Linked DNA regions of Metabacillus sp. KUDC1714. The protein of the gene in region 1 binds, or shares a complex with, the protein of each later gene. Links are inferred from orthologs where the notes say so. Each region holds a gene or a part of one and is shown on either strand. Other genes may lie near its edges.

Region 1 (10,214 bases):
TGTCGATTTGATTCCCATAAAGCGAACTATGATATGAGGCTGACCAAAATACCCTAGGCCCCAAGCTAGTAGTGAAACGACTCCTATAAACGTTGCACCTGTTGTTATATCTAGATAAGATGGATCAATATTTCCGACCTTTTGTATTGTTTCACCCCAACCACCAAGTTCATATATAACAGTAATTGGTATAATAATTAGGGCTAATAACATTAAAATCCCTTGAATAAAGTCAGTCCAGCTTGCAGCTAAAAACCCTCCAAAAAACGTATATGAAAGAATAACGGCTGCTCCAACCCATAAAGCTAACGTGTAATCCATTCCAAATGAACTTTCTAAAAGAACCGCACCACCTACAAGACTTGACGATGTGTAGAATGTAAAGAATACAAGAATAACAATAGCAGAAACTACTCGAAGAATCTTTGAACCGTCACGAAAGCGATTTTCAAAAAAGTCTGGTACAGTTATAGAATCATTTGCAACTTCAGTATATACCCTAAAGGGTTTAGCGATAAATTGCCAATTCAAGTATGCACCAACTGCTAAACCAATTGCTAGCCATGCTTCTCCCATTCCACCAAGATACATAGCACCTGGTAAACCTAGCATTAGCCATCCACTCATATCGGATGAACCCGCACTTAAAGCAGCAACTCCTGCACTTAGACGTCTTCCACCTAATACATAATCAGATAAATTACTTGTCATTTTTGCTGCAATTATCCCGATTACTAACATTCCTATTAAATAAATGATAATTGCTGTTAATGTTGGCAAATTAATTTCCATTATTAATTATCTCTCCTTTCAGTAAAGTATGTTACAAGTGACAATAAAATAAGCAATGGCATTGGTACAAATAACCAAAATATAGTTGCTCCTGTTAATGCATGTTCCATCGATGCTTCACCTCCTAAATATGCTATCAACAAATCCTTATGCAAGCTTATGCAATTTCATGATGATTAACCATAATAGTTTAGTAGGTTGACGATGCCCACAAGACGTTTACAATCGTAACACAATATGACAGACCTCACAAATTTACTCGTTCATAAATTATTCTCAAATGTATATTTATTCATAAAAACGTATCGATTAGACACTATATCCTATTATTCATTATATCTATTCATTTAAATTCATAAAATTAAGTTTGCATTCTCCTAAAAAATCAGCTTGTTTTTTTGCAGAAGTTTGTCTTTTACAAGAAAAAAATCCAAAGTAATTTCGCTATAAAACTTTTTTTATTTTCTTCATTTATTTTTCTCGTAAACTTAATTGGAGATGATTTGAATTTCTAGAAGATTCTTCTGAAACATGATAAGATGTACAAAATGAATCATTGTCAGGAGTGGACTTTGTGAAGAAATTTTTGTTCGGCTTTGGAGGCTTTTTAATCCTTCTAGGTGCAGCCGGAATTATAAATCATATTTCAATGGCCATAAAGGCGGTACAAGAAGAACAGGAAATCTATGGGGGATCCATTCCCTTCATGATTCTTCAAATGACTGGTTCAACCATTGGACCTTACATATCATGCATAATTGGCGGAGGAATGATCATCGCCATTACACTCTTCCTTAATGAGTATCAAAAGCGTAGCGAGCTAACATCCCAATTAATTCAAGCACTCACTGAACAACGGTCGATTCAAAGTGAGAAAAAAACAGATAATCACAATTCAACTCGCGAGGATTACAAAGATACAAACACTAAGGTCATCAGTACTACAAAAACCGATGTTGAACTCTCTGTAGATCAGGATGATGAACGGTATTTTTGGAAGGGTTAATAAGAAAAGCGCAAGCGCCTTGTTCAGACCCGACAAGCATAAGACGCAAATGAATAGAAGAGTTCTTTGTCTTCAATTCATTTGTGGCTTAGACCCAAGAGGGTCTAAGCGCTGGAGCTAGACCACCAAAACTAAGTACAAAATTTTATACTTTCTTACCTTTAAAAAAAGGAATAAAGGGACTGACTCAAAATTTAGTCAGTCCCTTTACTGTTTATAGCATTTCAGACGTTGTTTTTGCCTGCATATGCAGCAGTAGATAATCAGGTCCCCCTGCTTTTGAATCAGTCCCAGACATATTAAAACCACCAAATGGTTGATAACCTACAATAGCTCCTGTACAGCCACGGTTAAAATAGAGATTTCCTACATGAAAGTCTTCTCGAGCCTTTTCTATATGTGAACGATTATTTGTTAAAACAGCACCTGTGAGTCCAAATTCTGTATTGTTGGCAATATCAATTGCATGATCAAAATCTCTCGCCTTACAAAAGGCAACGACTGGGCCAAAAATTTCTTCTTTCATAATTCTGGCATTTTCACTAACATCTGCAAAAATGGTCGGCTCGATGAAGAAGCCTTGTGAGTTATCACCATTCCCTCCAGCGACTAATCTCCCTTCCACTTTACCGATTTCAATATAGCTTAGTATTTTTTCATAGGCAGCCTGATCAATGACAGGACCCATATAAATCGTTGATTCCTTTGTATTACCAACTGTTAGATTCTTTGTGATTTCCACAACTCGAGTTAACACTCGATCATATACGTCTTCAAGAATAACAGCGCGAGAGCATGCAGAACATTTTTGACCTGAAAATCCAAAAGCAGATGCGACAATTGATTGTGCTGCTAATTCTAAATCAGCAGATGAATCAACAACAATCGTGTCTTTTCCACCCATCTCTGCTATAACACGCTTTAACCAAATTTGCCCTTCATGAACCTTTGCAGCCCGCTCATATATCCTTACACCAACCTCACGCGAGCCAGTAAAACTAATAAACCTGGTTCGATGGTGATCAACTAAATAATCTCCTACCTCAGCACCGCTTCCCGGTACATAATTAACGACACCTGGCGGTAATCCTGCTTCCTCTAATACTTCAATAAATTTTGCTGCAACAACCGGTGTTGTACTAGCTGGCTTTAATAAAACTGTATTCCCAGAAACGAATGCAGCTGAAGTCATCCCAGCCATAATCGCAAATGCGAAATTCCATGGAGAAATAACGATACCTACTCCAAGCGGTATGTAGTTAAAACGGTTATATTCAATTTGTCGACTCTCAACAGGAATCCCATCCTTTAAGCTCAACATTTGTCGACCGTAATACTCCATAAAGTCAATTGCCTCAGCAGTATCAGCGTCTGCCTCATTCCAAGGCTTCCCTGCTTCTTTTACAAGAAGTGCCGAAAACTCATGTTTACGTCTCCGAACAATAGCAGCGGCCCGAAACAAAATATCTGCTCTCATTTCCGGCTTAGACTTTCGCCAAGATTTGAACGTTTCATCTGCAATCTGCATCGCTTTTTCCGCATGCTCCCTAGTTGCCTTAGATACGGAACCAATAATTTCTTCCTTATTTGCAGGGTTTATAGAGATGATTTTATCCTTTGTTGCCACACGCTCTCCACCGATAACCAAGTCATAATCGTGATTTAAATAGGAGTGAACAACTTTAAGACCTGCTTCAAACGCATGTTTATTCTCTTCTACTAAAAAGTCTGTAAATGGTTCGTGCTTATAAGGTACTACCATTTTCGAACGCCTCCTTTAAATTTTAAGATAGAGCGTTAAGATCATGACATTTCCTTCATTCAAACTCACACATAAAACTGATCTTGTGTTTGAGCTCTTATGCTTCATTCGTATGCATACCTATTGATAGAAATGAGTATCTTTTCTTTCTAGTTCCTTTAGCGTTCGGTGTTGACTTTAAAAAATTAGCACTGAGGTAAATGTCAAAGCGCTTTTCCAAAGTAAAAGCATATTATTATTTTCTTACAAACATAAAAATGCAAGCTAAGATTTTGTCCTTAGCTTGCATCCTCACCTTACATTTACTTATAAATATGAACAGTTGGCTCTTCTTGGTTTGGCTCTTTCAGTATTAGCGCTTCCTGTCCTGTAGTAGACATAACATTAACTTCAAGTGTTACATAGTCAGGGAAATATTCCATAACCTTACCTGTTACAAACTGTGTAAAGGCGATCACTTCCGCTTTTCCGTAAAATTGCATCGGAATTTCTATATCTAAATAATTTAATTCTCCGTTTTTATAAAAGGCTTTTCCAATTACACCTGTGTAATTAGGGAAAAATTCCTCAACATCAGATTTAAAACGATTGAACATTTGTGCATCATCTCGATAATCACTTGTCGCTTCATCTGATGGAAAGAAATAATAATCCTCATCAATTCCTTCCCACTTACCAAGACTATTACTTCCCGCCTTCACAACCGTTTTCGTTACGAAATTACCAGGAACAATCGAAGATTTTTTTTCTTGTTCATATATCGCAATAACAATTGGAACATTTCCCAATCCTTTTGTGTTTCTTACACGATTAATCACTTGTTGAGCATATTCTTTCCCTTTTGCTAAAAGCTCACTTGTACTTATTCGCTTCTCACGAGCATACCCGTCTTCCTGTTGAAAATAATGAACAGAGTTCATCGCTAGACCAATGACAACTCCACCTAATTCAACTGTATCATCCTCTCGGATTAAATAATTATGTTCAAGAATGTGGGATAAGTAGATCGGATTTTCCGAATGTAATTCCTCAAGATTCCCCTCCTCAGGCAATGCTGGATTTAGCCCGATCTCAGTATATTCTTTCTTTGCCTCTTTCGCTTTTTCTTGTTCATTTTTTAACTTTTCACCGGTTAGCTTTCGATTTAGCCAACCTTGAATGACTTCTCCAGTTAAATATTGACCTTCTTGATATAAATATTTATCAGGAGAAAATGTGTCTTGGGCAACCCTCATTAAACCTGTTTCAAATTCATCAATATCTAAGCGGGTATTTAATTGTTCTGAAACAAGTCCTCTTGCTTCCCCTGGTTTAAATGGCAAAATCATCTTGTAATACGAATCTGAAATATTGTATTTTGGGATAATCGCCTGTTCCTTTGACTCGTCCTCTATTTCCTGCACGATTTCTTCTTGCTCTCCAAAGTTTGGTGCACAAGCTGTTAATACAAAAAAGCTTGTTAACACCATAATTAGTTTCTTTTTCAAGTGATTCCACACCTCTTATTTATTTAGTTCATCAAAGAGCCGAGCTTCGTCCCATATTTCTATATTTAATTCTTGGGCTTTCTTTAACTTGCTTCCTGCTGATTCACCAGCTACCACAAGATCTGTACTTTTACTTACGCTACCGGTTACTTTACCACCAAGTGCTTCAATACCTTCTTTTGCTTCATTTCTTGATAGCTGTTCAAGCTTCCCTGTTAATACAACAGTCTTTCCAGCTAGGTATGAATCACTGTCTTCAACCCTAATCAGCTTTGGTCCCTTGTATGTCGTATTTACACCTAAAGATTTAAGCTCATTTACTAAATACTGCACATCTGGGTTATCAAAATAAGTGACAACTGCATCAGCCATTTTGTCTCCTATTTCATTTATCGCAATAAGCTCATCCTTTGTGGCTTGCTGAAGAATTTCAATTGTTTCAAATTCTTGAGCTAATGTTTTTGCGGCTTTAGCACCAACATGGCGAATCCCTAAACCAAACAATAGTCTTTCAAGTGAGTTTTCTTTTGATTGTACAATTGCATTTAATAAATTATCGGTAGATTTTTCTCCCATTCTCTCAAGCTCGAGAAGCTGATCTCTCGTTAATCTGTATAAATCTGCAACATCCTTAATTAATCCTTCTTGAAACAATTGTGCTACAACTCTTTCACCAAGACCATCAATGTTCATTGCATTCCTTGATACAAAATGAATAAGACCTTCTTTAATTTGAGCCGGACATTGTGGATTAATACAACGAAGGGCAACCTCACCTTCAATACGAACTAGCTCACTTTCACAAGCAGGGCAATGTGTAGGCATCGAAAAGGTTTGTTCTTCACCAGTGCGCAGATCTATTAGCACATTGACAACCTCAGGTATGATATCACCTGCTTTTTTGACAACAACCGTATCACCAATTTTAATATCCTTTTCTCTAATTAAATCTTCATTATGAAGTGAGGCACGTTGAACAGTTGTCCCCGCAACCCGAACTGGCTCTAATAAAGCTGTTGGAGTAATGACACCAGTCCGACCTACACTTAATTCAATATCCACTAGCTTTGTCATAACTTCTTCTGCTGGAAATTTGTAAGCAATGGCCCAACGTGGACTCTTAGCAGTAAACCCAAGCTCTTCCTGTTGAGCGAGAGAATCCACCTTAATAACGATACCATCAATATCGTAAGATAAATTTGCTCTTTTTTCTTGAAGATCTTCTATGATGGTGAGGACTTCTTCAATCGTTTCACATTTTCTTCGTTCTTGATTTGTTTTAAATCCTACTTCTTCTAGTAGATCTAGTGCTTCACTATGTTTTTCAACACCTGTTCCACCTAAATCTGCAATACTGTATACAAAGATATCTAAATTACGCTTTGCAGCTATTTTAGGGTCTAGCTGTCTAATGGAACCAGCTGCAGCATTACGTGGGTTTGCGAATGGCTCTTCTTCAAGTTGTAATCGTAATTCATTCAACTTCTCAAAGGACTTTTTCGGCATAAATGCCTCACCACGTACTTCAAAGGACAATTCCTTCTTCAATCTAAGTGGAATGGAGCGTATCGTTTTGAGGTTTTCCGTAATATCCTCACCTGTTGTACCGTCTCCTCGCGTAGCACCTTGTACAAACAGTCCATTTTCATATCTTAGAGAAACCGCTAAACCATCAATTTTCAATTCAACAACATATTGAACATCGTCACCTACAGACTGTTTTACTCGACGGTCAAAATCACGTAAATCAGCCTCATTAAAAGCGTTACCTAAGCTTAGCATTGGTGTTTTGTGAACAACCTTTTGAAAAGCAGCTAACACAGTACCCCCGACTCTTTGTGTCGGGGAATCTGAGGTTTTCAATTCAGGAAATGCTTCTTCAAGCTTTAATAGTTCCTGCATAAGGCGGTCATATTCAGAATCAGGCACGCTTGGTTTATCTAAAACATTGTATTCATAATTATAAGTGTTAATTAGCTCATGGAGCTCGCGAGCTAGTTTATTTGCTGATTGTTTATCCATTCAGATGTCCAATCCTTTCTACCGAACTATCTTCTCTTTAAACACGATTAATTGGTGCAAATTTTGCAAGCAGACGCTTTATTCCAACAGGACTTGGGAACGCAATATCTAATTCCTTTCCTTCCCCTGTACCTTTTACACTTACGACAGTACCAATTCCCCACTTTTTATGTTCAGCTTTATCTCCAACAGCCCAAGAAATTCCGTCCCCGCCAGTTGAAGCGGCAATAGGTTTTGCAACTGGTGGGCGCTTTTCAAGACGACGACCTGAATTAAAAGCAGAGGTAAGGGTAGAAGGAGAAGTAGATTTCTTTACTTCATTTAGATTCTCAATCAACTCACTTGGAATTTCAGAAATAAATCGTGACTCAGGATTCATACTTGTCCGCCCAAACAACGTACGCATTTGTGCATTTGTAATGAACAGGTCTTTTTCAGCCCGAGTAATCCCTACGTAAGCAAGACGACGTTCTTCCTCCATCTCATCCTCTTCCATTAATGAACGGCTATGAGGGAAAACCCCTTCCTCAAGTCCAATTAAGAACACAACAGGAAACTCTAATCCCTTTGCTGAGTGAAGGGTCATTAACACAAGTGCATCACTTTGTTCCTGCTCATCTTCTTCAAGTTTATCAATGTCAGATACAAGTGCTAAATCTGTTAAAAAGGCCACAAGACTTTTATCTTCGTTTTGCTTTTCAAAGGTTTGAGTGACCGATAAAAACTCATCGATATTCTCTAAACGACTTTGTGCTTCAATTGTTTTTTCTAGTTTAAGCATTTCTCGATAACCAGATTTCTCAATGATCTCTTCGGCGAGCTCCGTAACAGATAAATAATCCTGCATATTACCAAGGTTTCGAATCAATTCACGAAATTCAACTAAAGCGTTTATAACTCTTGCACTAACACCTATTTGTTCAATTTCATCTAATGCTTGAAATAAAGATAAATCATTGTCTATTGCATAATTAGCTATTTTATCAACAGATGTCGAACCAACACCACGTTTTGGTACATTGATGATACGAGCTAAGCTAATATCATCATCTGGGTTTGCAATTAATCGTAAGTAAGCGAGTAAGTCCTTAATCTCTTTACGATCATAGAACTTAATGCCTCCGACGATTGTGTAATTTAGATTTGATTTAAGTAATACTTCCTCAATAATCCTTGATTGTGCATTTGTTCTATAAAGAATTGCAATTTCTGAAAGCTTTCTTTGTCCTGAATCTACCAGCTGTTTGATTCTCCCTGCAACAAATTGCCCTTCTGCTGCTTCACTATCTGCACGATAGTACGTAATCTTTGCCCCTTGTTGATTTTCAGTCCAAAGCTTCTTCGGCTTACGATTTGAATTCCTTTTAATAACCTCATTTGCAGCCTCTAAAATTAACTTCGTTGAACGGTAGTTTTGTTCTAGCAAAATTACATTCGCTTGAGGATAATCCTTTTCAAAGGAAAGGATATTCGCAATATCTGCACCACGCCAGCGATAAATTGATTGATCTGAATCACCTACAACACAAAGGTTTTTAAACCGTGAGGCCAAAAGCTTTACTAACATATATTGAGCTCTGTTCGTATCCTGGTACTCATCAACATGAATATATTGAAATTTACGTTGATAAGATTCAAGCACTTCAGGTACACGTTGAAACAATTGAATGGTTGTCATAATCAAATCATCAAAATCAAGAGATTGATTTTTGCGTAGTTTCTTCTGGTATTCCCTGTATACATCACTAACCATTTGTTCATAGTGACTGTTAGCTGATTTATCATATTCCTCTGGTGTTATCAGTTCATTTTTCGCACTGCTGATTGAACCTAATAAGCTTCTTGGCTCATATTTTTTAGGATCAAGGTTCTTTTCTTTAAGCACCGTTTTAATAACCGACAATTGATCTGTCGTATCAAGAATAGAAAAGTTACGATTAATTCCCATTCTGTCACTATCTCTACGCAAAATTCGAACGCACATAGAGTGAAAGGTTGAAATCCAAATTTCATCAGCACCAGGTCCTAAAATCCGTTGAATTCTCTCTTTCATTTCACGTGCTGCTTTATTTGTAAATGTAATCGCCAAAATATTCCATGGAGCAATTTGTTTTTCAGTCATTAAATATGCAATCCGATGGGTTAACACACGGGTTTTACCACTACCCGCACCCGCCATGATTAATAACGGACCATCCGTTGTTTTTACTGCCTCTTGTTGCATGTCATTCAAACCTGAAAGTAATTGATTTGATAAGAATTGCAACTTCTTCACCACCTTAACAAACATATGTTCTATTTTATCAAAAGATTGAGGTTGAGTTCAAAAAAATTTATTTTACAGCTTCTACTGTTGTTAGAGCTGCCTTTAAATCAGTGTAGATAACATTTCCTACTACTACAACATCAGCAAATTGAGCAAAACGATTAGCTTCTTCTGCTGAAGTAATGCCTCCACCATAGAATAACTTTGTTTTTGTTAATACCTTCTTAGTTTGTTCAACTACTGCTAGATCTCCAAGCATTCCGCTATATTCTAGATAAAAAATAGGGAGCTGGTACATTTTCTCAGCAACTCTTGCGTATGCTGTTACATCATCAAGTGAGAGATTAGTATTTGCATCTGTTAGTGCCGCAGCTTTGCAATCGGGATTTAAAATACAATACCCTTCAACAATTAGCTCGTCCCAATTCATAATTTCTCCATATTCCTTCACTGCTTCATGATGTAAATCAATCATCCATTTTGTGCTTCTGCTATTTAATACTGTAGGGATAAAATATAGGTCAAAGCCAGGAATAATTGATTCAGCTGTTGATACTTCTAAAACACAGGGAATAAGATAGCGACGGATCCTAGACATTAAGTTCAAAACATTTTCTTCCGTAATATTATCGCTTCCCCCAACAATAATACCATCTGTTCCAGATTCACAAATTTTCTCTAAGTCCTCATCACTTATTACTTTATCTGGATCGAGTTTAAACACATGTTTCCACTCGTTAATATCATACATGTAGGATTCCTCCATTCAAAAACATCCATTTCATTATTATAGCAAATAACATGGAGGCAAAAAACTTAAATACGGATGATCCATTTCGCTTTCATCAAAATGAAATAAAAAGGCGTAGACAAACGCTG
Region 2 (10,115 bases), 1.1 Mb from region 1 along the record:
TTGCTTCAGAAGGATTAGAAAAACCGCTAAACACAATCATCCCTATCACGCCCAGCACCGATAAAAAGGGAATAATATGAGAGATAAGTGCCTTCTTAGCATGCTGCTTCACTTCACTATGGTCGACAATAAAATAGATCGCAATCGGCAAAAGAAACGGTGCAAAAAACACACTAAAATAATTCAATGATGCTAGCGCTTTATTCGTTTTATCCAATTTCTTTTCACTCTCCTTATCTTTAATACGTATGAAAGTTGGAGAGGTTTCACTATTTTATTTTTTAGGTTTGTTAAAATATATTTCAAAAAAAGAGAGCATCGATTGTTACTTCGATGCTCTCTCTAACTGGATACCTTAGGAAATCAACTTTTTACTGCGCAACTTCCTCTTTCTCTTTAATTAACTTTTTCATTCGGTCACGATCACGTTCAATTACTGGTTTTAAATATTTTCCAGTGTAGGACTTCTCATTGTTCATAATATCTTCTGGTGTTCCAACGCCAACGATTTGTCCGCCTTTGTCTCCACCTTCCGGACCTAGGTCTACAAGATAGTCTGCCGCTTTAATAATATCTAGATTGTGTTCAATGACTAATACAGTATCACCGTTTTCTACTAGTCTTTGTAATACTTTCAAGAGACGAGCAATATCATCTACATGTAGTCCTGTTGTAGGTTCGTCAAGAATGTATAAGGAACGGCCTGTTGAGCGTCTGTGTAATTCTGAAGCTAGCTTTACTCGTTGTGCTTCACCGCCGGACAATGTTGTTGCAGGTTGCCCTAGTGTGATATAGCCTAAGCCCACATCAAAGATGGTTTGAAGCTTACGTTTAATCTTCGGAATGTTTTCAAAGAATTCCACAGCATTTTCTACTGTCATTTCAAGAATGTCTGAAATGTTTTTCCCTTTATAGGTAACTTCAAGAGTTTCACGATTGTAGCGTTTGCCATGGCATACCTCACAAGGAACATACACATCAGGAAGAAAGTGCATTTCGATTTTAATGATTCCATCTCCACGGCAAGCTTCACATCGTCCACCCTTCACATTAAAGCTAAAGCGGCCTTTTTTATATCCACGTACTTTTGCTTCATTCGTTGTTGCAAATACATCGCGGATATCATCAAACACACCCGTATATGTCGCAGGATTTGATCTTGGTGTTCGACCAATCGGAGACTGATCAATATCAATTACCTTTTCTAGGTGTTCAATTCCTTTTACCTCTTTATGCTCACCAGGCTTGGCTTTTGCATGGTGAAGCTTTTGCGCAAGTGATTTATGAAGAATTTCATTAACTAATGTACTTTTTCCTGATCCTGATACTCCTGTTACAGCAATAAATGTACCTAGAGGGAACTTTACACTTACGTTTTTAAGGTTGTTTTCCTTGGCACCTTTGATCTCAATATATCGTCCATCATGCTTCCTACGTTCAAATGGTAATGGAATAAACTTTTTACCTAATAAGTATTGACCGGTTAACGAGTTAGCATCATTCATAACCTCTTCCGGTGTCCCTGCTGAAATAATCTGGCCCCCATGAATTCCTGCTCCTGGACCAATATCAATTAAATAATCAGCAGCAAGCATTGTATCTTCATCATGTTCAACAACAATTAGCGTGTTGCCAATGTCACGCATGTTTTGCATCGTCCCAATCAGGCGATCATTATCACGTTGATGTAAGCCAATTGATGGCTCATCAAGTATGTACAAAACACCTGTTAATCGTGAGCCAATTTGCGTGGCAAGCCTAATCCGCTGAGCCTCTCCACCAGATAAAGTACCAGCTGCGCGATTCAAGGTTAAATAATCGAGTCCAACATTATTTAAAAACCCTAGGCGCTCACTAATTTCTTTTAAGATCTGGTTTGCAATGGTCTTTTCCTTTTCAGATAGCGAAACATGTTCGAAAAAGGTAAGGGAATCCTGTACAGACAGCTTCGTAATCTCACCAATGTGATTTCCATCTATTAAAACAGCGAGCGTTTCTTTCTTTAAACGATATCCTTTACAAGAAGGGCAATTTTGCTGACCCATATACTTTTCCATTTGCTCACGGATATAGTCTGAGCTCGTTTCTTTAAATCGTCGTTCAACATTTCGAACAACACCTTCAAATTGAATATAGTTCTCTCTAATTTGTCCAAAATCATTTTCATAACGGAAATAAATTTCTTCTCCGTCACTGCCAAACAAAATTTTATCCAGCAAGTGCTTTGGAATGTCTTTAACTGGAATTTCCAAATCAATTCCATAATGATTACATACTGCCTCAAGCAATTGTGGATAATACTGTGAGCTTGTTGGCTCCCACGGTGCAATTGCATGCTGATGAAGCGAAAGATCTTTATTCGGAATAATTAGATCCAAGTCAACTTCAAGCTTTGTTCCAAGTCCGTCACATTCAGGACAAGCACCAAATGGGCTATTAAATGAAAACATTCTTGGTTCTAGTTCTCCTATCGAGAAGCCACATTGTGGACAAGCATGGTGCTCACTAAAAAGCAGCTCTTCTTCACCCATCACATCAATTATAACTCTCCCTTCACCAAGTCGTAATGCTGATTCAAGGGAGTCTGCTAAACGAGAGGCAACACCTTCTTTGACGACAATACGGTCAATCACAACTTCTATCGAATGTTTTTTATTTTTCTCTAATTCAATTTCATCAGATAGCTCCTGCATTTCACCATCAACACGAACACGGACATAACCTTGTTTCTTAATATCTTCAAATACCTTAGCATGTGTCCCTTTTCTACCAGAAACAATCGGTGCAAGAACTTGAAGCTTTGTTCGTTCAGGATAGTCTAGTATCCGATCAACCATCTGTTCAATCGTTTGCGAAGATATTTCAATTCCATGGATTGGACATGTTGGTCGACCAACTCTTGCAAATAATAGACGTAAATAATCATAGATTTCCGTTACCGTTCCAACTGTAGAACGTGGATTTCGACTCGTTGTCTTTTGATCGATTGAAATCGCAGGTGACAGTCCTTCGATCGCATCTACATCAGGTTTATCCATTTGTCCGAGGAATTGACGCGCATATGCTGATAAGGATTCAACATAACGTCTTTGTCCCTCTGCATAAATGGTGTCAAAAGCCAACGAAGATTTACCTGAACCTGATAAACCAGTTAAAACAACAAGCTTATCACGCGGAATGGTGACATCTACATTTTTTAGGTTGTGAGCACGCGCTCCCTTCACAACGATATGTTCCATTGCCATAATTGTTTCATCCTTCCGCTTTAAGCTCTAAAATTAAATCACGTAATTCAGCAGCACGTTCGAAGTTCAAAGCCTTTGCCGCTTCCTTCATTTCGTTTTCCATTTCTGAAATGACTTTGTCTCGTTCCTTTTTCGTCATCTTTGTCAATTTCTTCGTGATCGATGTTTCATACTCTTCCAGTTCTTCAGCTGCAACTGTTGCACGAATTACTTCACGAATATCTTTTTGAATTGTTTGTGGTGTTATGCCATGTTTTTCGTTGTATGCCTGTTGAATTTCACGGCGGCGTTTCGTTTCATTTAAGGCCAATTCCATTGAATTCGTTATCTTATCTGCGTACATAATAACATGCCCTGCTGCATTTCGTGCTGCACGACCAATTGTTTGGATAAGGGAACGCTCTGAACGTAAAAATCCTTCTTTGTCAGCGTCTAGGATCGCGACTAATGATACCTCTGGAATATCTAGCCCTTCTCTTAACAGGTTAATCCCAACAAGAACATCATATTTACCAAGTCTAAGCTCTCTTATTATTTCAATCCGCTCTAATGTTTTAATTTCTGAATGCAGATAATTTATCTTTATCCCAATTTCCTTTAAATAGTTCGTCAAGTCTTCAGACATTTTTTTCGTTAGTGTTGTGATTAGTACACGTTCATTTTTCGCCACTCTAGCATGGATTTCATCAATTAGATCATCTATTTGTCCTTCAATAGGACGGACATCAATGGTTGGATCTAAAAGTCCTGTTGGGCGAATAATTTGCTCGATCATTTCTGGAGTGTGTTCCATTTCATAAGGACCAGGTGTTGCAGAAACAAACACAATGTTTTCAATATGCTTTTCAAATTCTTCAAAGCGAAGTGGACGGTTATCCATAGCTGACGGCAAGCGAAAGCCGTGATCAACCAATACTTGCTTACGAGCCTGGTCACCATTAAACATACCCCTGATTTGCGGTAATGTAACATGTGATTCATCGATGACAATCAAGAAATCATCGGGAAAGAAGTCAAGCAATGTATAAGGTGTTGAGCCTGCTGGACGAAGTGTTAAATGACGTGAATAGTTCTCAATCCCTGAGCAAAAGCCCATTTCTCTCATCATCTCAAGGTCATATCTTGTTCGCTGCTCAAGACGCTGTGCCTCAAGAAGCTTGCCATTTTCGCGCATTATGGCTAAACGTTCCTCAAGCTCAGCCTCAATATTGACGATGGCCTTCTCCATCTTTTCTTCTCTAGTTACGAAGTGGGATGCAGGGAAAATCGCAACATGCTCACGCTCTCCTAAAATCTCACCTGTTAATGCGTCGACCTCACGAATCCGGTCGATTTCATCACCAAAGAACTCAACGCGAATACATTGCTCATCTCGGGAAACCGGGAAGATCTCAACAACATCCCCACGAACCCGAAAAGTACCCCGGCGGAAATCTATATCATTGCGTTCATATTGAACATCAACTAATTTTCTCAATAACTGGTTTCTTTCAACTTCCATGCCTGTTCTTAAAGAAACAACAAGCTCTTTATATTCCTCTGGAGAACCGAGGCCATAGATACACGAAACACTGGCAATAATGATGACATCATTACGTTCAAATAAAGACGATGTAGCTGAGTGACGAAGCTTATCGATTTCATCATTAATACTTGCATCTTTTTCAATAAATGTATCGGTTTGTGGAACATATGCCTCAGGCTGATAATAATCGTAATAACTTACAAAATACTCAACAGCATTGTTTGGGAAAAAATCTTTGAACTCACTATATAGCTGCCCAGCTAATGTTTTGTTATGGGCAATAACCAATGTGGGTTTATTCACTTCTTTTATAAGATTTGAAACAGTAAAGGTTTTACCTGTTCCAGTTGCACCTAGCAATGTTTGATGTTTTTTTCCTTGCTGAATTCCATCGACTAATGACTGGATCGCCTTAGGCTGATCACCCTGTGGCTTGTATTTCGAGACTAATTCAAATTGCTCGCTCACGCAAAAGCCTCCATTCAGAAAGTTTCAATAGTAATAGTTTACCACATTTATATGGAAAATCACTAAAAATACGAACTATAGTTCGTATTTTTTATTTAGGTATGTAAGATCGGTGTAATTCGGATGTTAATCGTTAATTTAATCTTGCAAGTTTGGCTTTGGATTTTGCAACTTTTTATGTTAATCTTGCAACTTTAGCTTAGAATTTTGCAAACTTGGGGAAATCTTGCAACTTTGGATGAAATTTTGCAACTTCTGCTCATAATCTTGCAAATTTTCATGATAATCTTGCAAATTCCGCCCATAATCTTGCAACTACTCCATCCTTTACCTTCAACCAAAGAAAAAAGAGCACCACCAGGTAGCTCCCATCTCTCTATTAAGTATATCTACTTTTGACGATACTCAAACCTATTTCTTCCTTATTAACTCTGCTTTCATTTTTCGCGCATATAAATATCCTGCGACAAGTGAGATAATGTCCAATGCAATGATAAGCGGATCGTCTGTAAATCCTCTTACATATGAAGCTATAAGTAGAGCCGCTGTTAAGGATGTACCAACATAGTGGTTATAGCACACTCTAGTAAAGAGGATAACGAGTAAAAACGGAAGGAATAACGCTAATATAACTTTTAAAACCATTATTGATCTCCTATTCGAAAAATAGTTTGGATGTTACAGAGAAAGGTTGTAGAAAAATACAGCATCCTCTTTCACATAGCCTAACTGTTCATAAAGAGCTTGAGCCTTTGTATTATCCTTTGTTGTTTCTAAAAGAATTCCAGCAGCTTTTGTTTCTAAAGCAAACTCTTTTGCCTGATTCATTAATGCTTTACCAACACCATGGCGACGATATGTTTCGGCTACGAATAAATCATTAAGCAGCCATTTACGTTTCATACCTACTGATGTGAAAATGGGATACAGTTGAACAAACCCCATTGGACTTTCTCCATCCATTGCTAGAAAAATAACGGATTCATTAAATCTCATACGTTCTTCAATAAAGGTCTTTGCTCCTTCAAGATCAGCTTGCTTGCCATAAAAAATTCTGTACTCATTAAATAAGGTTGACACAAGATCTATCTCTTTCAAAGCTGCACGAAAAATTTTCAACTAGCATCCCTCGCTTCAATTTAAAACTATGTATGAATTCACAAATAATCATACCATGTTCTATTTTATAAAGACTATTAAATTAAAAAGGCTAACTCCGAAGAATTAGCCATAAACATTATTTTTGTGATGTGACACCTTGGTAGTCATTCTCTTCTAAAAGATCAACTAACTCAATTTCCTTTTGATTTTCTAGGAAGTATCTTAGTGTAAATTCATTTTCAAAAAGAACAGCATAGGCACCAAAACGGTCGCGGACTAGCATGCTTCTTGAATCGAAGAAACGTTTTTCAAACTTTTCACTTTTAATCCATCGAGGAATTCGTTCCCCAAGTGATGTGAACTCGATATCGACATTGTATTCAGCCTTCATCCGGTATTCAAACACTTCAAACTGGAGCTGACCAACTGCACCAAGGATCATTGAATCATTTAGTTCCTGTCTAAATAACTGAATGGCACCTTCTTGAACAAGCTGTTCAATTCCTTTTCTGAATTGCTTCGACTTCATGACGTTTTTCGCTTGAACTCGTTTAAATAGTTCAGGTGGAAATTGTGGGAGCTCTTCATAATGATACTGCCCTTTTCCTTCTATTAACGTATCCCCGATTTGATAAATATTTGGATCATAAATTCCAATGATATCTCCAGGATAAGCTTCATCCACCGTATCACGGTCTTTTGCCATGAAGGCTTGTGTTTGGTTCAGCTTAATCGTTTTATTTGTACGACTTAGGTTTACACTCATTCCACGCTCAAACTTACCTGAACACACACGGAAAAAGGCAATACGATCACGGTGAGCCGGGTTCATATTCGCTTGAATCTTGAAGATATAGCCTGAGAATTGATCCTTTTCTGGTTCTACCAAGCCCTGGTCTGTTTTACGTGGCTGTGGCTGTGCAGCAAATTGTAGGAATGTATCAAAAAAGGTTTGTACACCAAAGTTAGCTAAAGCACTACCAAAAAAGACAGGTGTAAGCTCGCCTTTTTGAACACGCTCAGTTGTAAACTCATTTCCAGCCTCTTCAAGGAGTTCGATTTCACCTAATGTATCTTGATAAACAGGTTCATCTGCTAATCCATGGTTGGCAATTTCACTGATAGGGAAAACTTCCTCTTCCTCATCACCTTTAAAACGGACAAATTGATCATTAAAACGATCGTAAATTCCTAAAAATCGTTTTCCACTACCAACCGGCCAATTCATTGGGTATGACTCGATCCCAAGTACTTCTTCTATTTCAGAAAGAAGCTCTAATGGCTCTCTTCCTTCACGATCTAACTTATTAATAAACGTAAAAATTGGAATACCTCTCATGCGACAAACCTTAAAAAGCTTAATCGTTTGCGGCTCAACACCCTTTGTCGAATCAATAATCATGACTACACTATCAACCGCTGTTAATGTACGATACGTGTCCTCACTGAAATCTTCATGTCCAGGTGTATCCAAAATATTTACATGAAACTCATGATATGGAAAGCTCATTACACTTGATGTAACAGAAATTCCACGTTTTTTCTCAATTTCCATCCAGTCAGATGCAGCATATTTACCAGTTTTCTTTCCCTTTACTGTCCCAGTAGAACGAATAATCTGACCAAAATATAATAACTTCTCTGTTAACGTCGTTTTACCAGCATCAGGGTGAGAAATGATAGCAAACGTACGTCGTTTATTTATTTCCTGTTGTAAGCTCATTAGCAATACCTCTTTTAAATAAATTCGTGTTTCAAATATACTATAAAGATAAGGAAAGAACAATTTCTATATAGATGGAAATTGTTCTTTGAAACAGAAAAAAACAGGAGCTCGCCCCTGCTTTTCATCTTTCCTACCCTTTTTTTCTTTTATAATTGCTGATAGGATCTCCATCAGAGTAGAGCATATCCCATGAACTTTTGTAGCGATATTTTTTCCCCCATACATGGATTAGCATTCTCAATCCTGTAATAAGGCTTAAAAGTAAAAGCGCGACAATTAAAAACAAGATTTCATTCATATCATTTCCCCCAATCATCCTTGTAGCCATATATATGTTTTCGCGCTAAAAACATGCGTAAAAGTTTTTGTTGGGGGGGAAATTTATTTCTTGATAATGAACTGACATTTACGCAGCACTACTACCTCTTAAACGATCTAATAACACTGCCGCTACAATCACACCGCCTTTTACAACTAATTGCCAATAATAATTAACATCCATAAGTGTTAATCCATTACTAATCACACCCATGATGAGAACTCCAATAATCGTCCCTTGAATTCTACCTTTTCCTCCAGTTAAGCTTGTTCCACCTAAAATAACTGCAGCAATGGCATCTAGTTCATACATTTGTCCTGCAGTTGGCTGCCCAGAATACAATCTTCCTGCTAATACAACGCCACCTAAACCAGCTAATAAGCCACTAATGGAATAAACATTTATTAATGATTTTTCAACCTTGATTCCTGTTAAGCGTGCTGCTTCTTCGTTTCCACCAATTGCATAAATATGACGGCCAAACATTGTATATTTCAAAACAAAAAACATCACACCATAGACAAGAAGCATGATATAGATCGGTGTAGGTACTCCTAAAATAGCTCCACCACCAATAAATTTAAAGGTTTCATCTTGCAAAACAATTGGATAACCACCACTTATGACATAAGCAAGACCACGAACATATGTAAAGCTCCCTAATGTAACGATAAATGAAGGTAGTTTGGTTTTTGCTGTAAAAAAGCCATTAATAAGTCCTACTGCATAACCTACCGCTGCACCTGATAGCATCGCAATAATTGGGTTGACTCCTGCAGCAGAAACCATTACAGAGATAACGCCAGATAAGGCAACTGTCGAACCAACTGATAAATCAATTCCACCTGTTAAAATAACAATCGTCATTCCTGCTGCTAATATTGCAATAATCGAAACCTGCTTTAGAACATTTAACATATTTGCTGTATCTAAAAAGTTTGGTGCTGTAAACGAAAGAACAACACATAATAATAATAGAATCATAATCATGCCAAGACGATTCCATAAAGCATGAAAGATTTTGCCTAATTGAATGCTTTGAGATGGTGAAGCGGTTTGAGTATTTACCCTCATTTTTCTTTACTCCCCTCTAGTAGCTAAGTGCATAATTTTTTCCTGTGTAGCTTCATCTCTCGACAGTTCTCCCGTTAATTTCCCTTCACTCATGACAAGGATTCGATCGCTAACCCCTAGAACTTCTGGCAGCTCAGAAGAAATCATTAATACTGCTAAACCTTCATCTGCAAGCTTTGAGACAATTTTGTGTATTTCAGTCTTTGCACCAATATCAACACCTCGCGTTGGTTCATCGAGGAGTAAAACCTTTGGTGAAATAGATAACCATTTAGCAATAACTACCTTTTGTTGATTACCACCGCTTAGGTTTGAGACCTGCTGTTCGGGAGAGGCTATTTTTATATTTAGTTCTTGGATAAACTGGTCGGCACTGGCATTAACCTGTTTCCAATTAACAATTCCTGATTTGGAATGCCTTTTCAATTCGGCCATTAAAAGATTTTCCTTTACTGACATCGACAAGAATAAACCTTGTTCTTTCCGACTTTCAGGAACATGGGCAATTCCATTTGCCATCGCATTAATTGGCGATTTTATGTTTACAAGCTTTCCATCAACGTATATTTCTCCACTCTTCAATGTCGATACACCAAATAGTGCTCTAACCAGCTCTGTTCTGCCTGCACCTACAAGTCCTGCTAAACCAACAATTTC

Evidence for each region.
Region 2: the proteins of pcrA (region 1) and uvrB are in contact, whole or in part, in a crystal structure (PDB 7EGT), measured with the Thermus thermophilus proteins. The link is inferred for Metabacillus sp. KUDC1714 from one-to-one orthologs. Residues at the interface, in WP_096412145.1 of Thermus thermophilus: His654, Arg656, Phe657, Gln666, Asp668, Glu669, Lys680, Arg681, Leu682, Ser683, Lys685, Tyr686, Ala687; in WP_096411307.1 of Thermus thermophilus: Glu23, Leu25, Arg26, Asp27, Gly28, Glu29, Arg30, Phe31, Arg55, Glu326, Asp327, Phe328, Glu379, Ser382, Gln383, His398, Gly400, Arg401.

The regions. Positions count from the first base shown.
Region 1 is NZ_CP055263.1:2,317,876-2,328,089, reverse strand. The notes cover bases 6,722-9,716. They hold pcrA (DNA helicase PcrA), read right to left. Parts: upstream 9,336-9,716; coding sequence 7,107-9,335; downstream 6,722-7,106. Other genes in these bases: HUW50_RS11045 (heptaprenylglyceryl phosphate synthase), read right to left, coding at 9,403-9,716; ligA (NAD-dependent DNA ligase LigA), read right to left, coding at 6,722-7,069. Outside these bases: sodium/proline symporter PutP, read right to left, coding at 1-792; HUW50_RS11070 (hypothetical protein), read left to right, coding at 1,367-1,798; pruA (L-glutamate gamma-semialdehyde dehydrogenase), read right to left, coding at 2,013-3,560; HUW50_RS11060 (CamS family sex pheromone protein), read right to left, coding at 3,863-5,047; more of ligA, read right to left, coding at 5,063-6,721; more of HUW50_RS11045, read right to left, coding at 9,717-10,086. UniProt on the Escherichia coli protein: A helicase with DNA-dependent ATPase activity. Unwinds DNA duplexes with 3'-5' polarity. Translocates on single-stranded DNA with 3'-5' polarity. Initiates unwinding more efficiently from a nicked substrate than double-stranded DNA.
Region 2 is NZ_CP055263.1:1,258,773-1,268,887, forward strand. The notes cover bases 2,746-5,641. They hold uvrB (excinuclease ABC subunit UvrB), read right to left. Parts: upstream 5,239-5,641; coding sequence 3,253-5,238; downstream 2,746-3,252. Other genes in these bases: uvrA (excinuclease ABC subunit UvrA), read right to left, coding at 2,746-3,245. In the rest of the region: HUW50_RS06115 (magnetosome magnetite crystal formation protein family), read right to left, coding at 1-217; more of uvrA, read right to left, coding at 372-2,745; HUW50_RS06130 (CsbA family protein), read right to left, coding at 5,650-5,883; HUW50_RS06135 (GNAT family N-acetyltransferase), read right to left, coding at 5,917-6,357; HUW50_RS06140 (peptide chain release factor 3), read right to left, coding at 6,476-8,062; HUW50_RS06145 (hypothetical protein), read right to left, coding at 8,196-8,363; HUW50_RS06150 (ABC transporter permease), read right to left, coding at 8,472-9,458; HUW50_RS06155 (sugar ABC transporter ATP-binding protein), read right to left, coding at 9,465-10,115. UniProt on the Escherichia coli protein: The UvrABC repair system catalyzes the recognition and processing of DNA lesions. A damage recognition complex composed of 2 UvrA and 2 UvrB subunits scans DNA for abnormalities.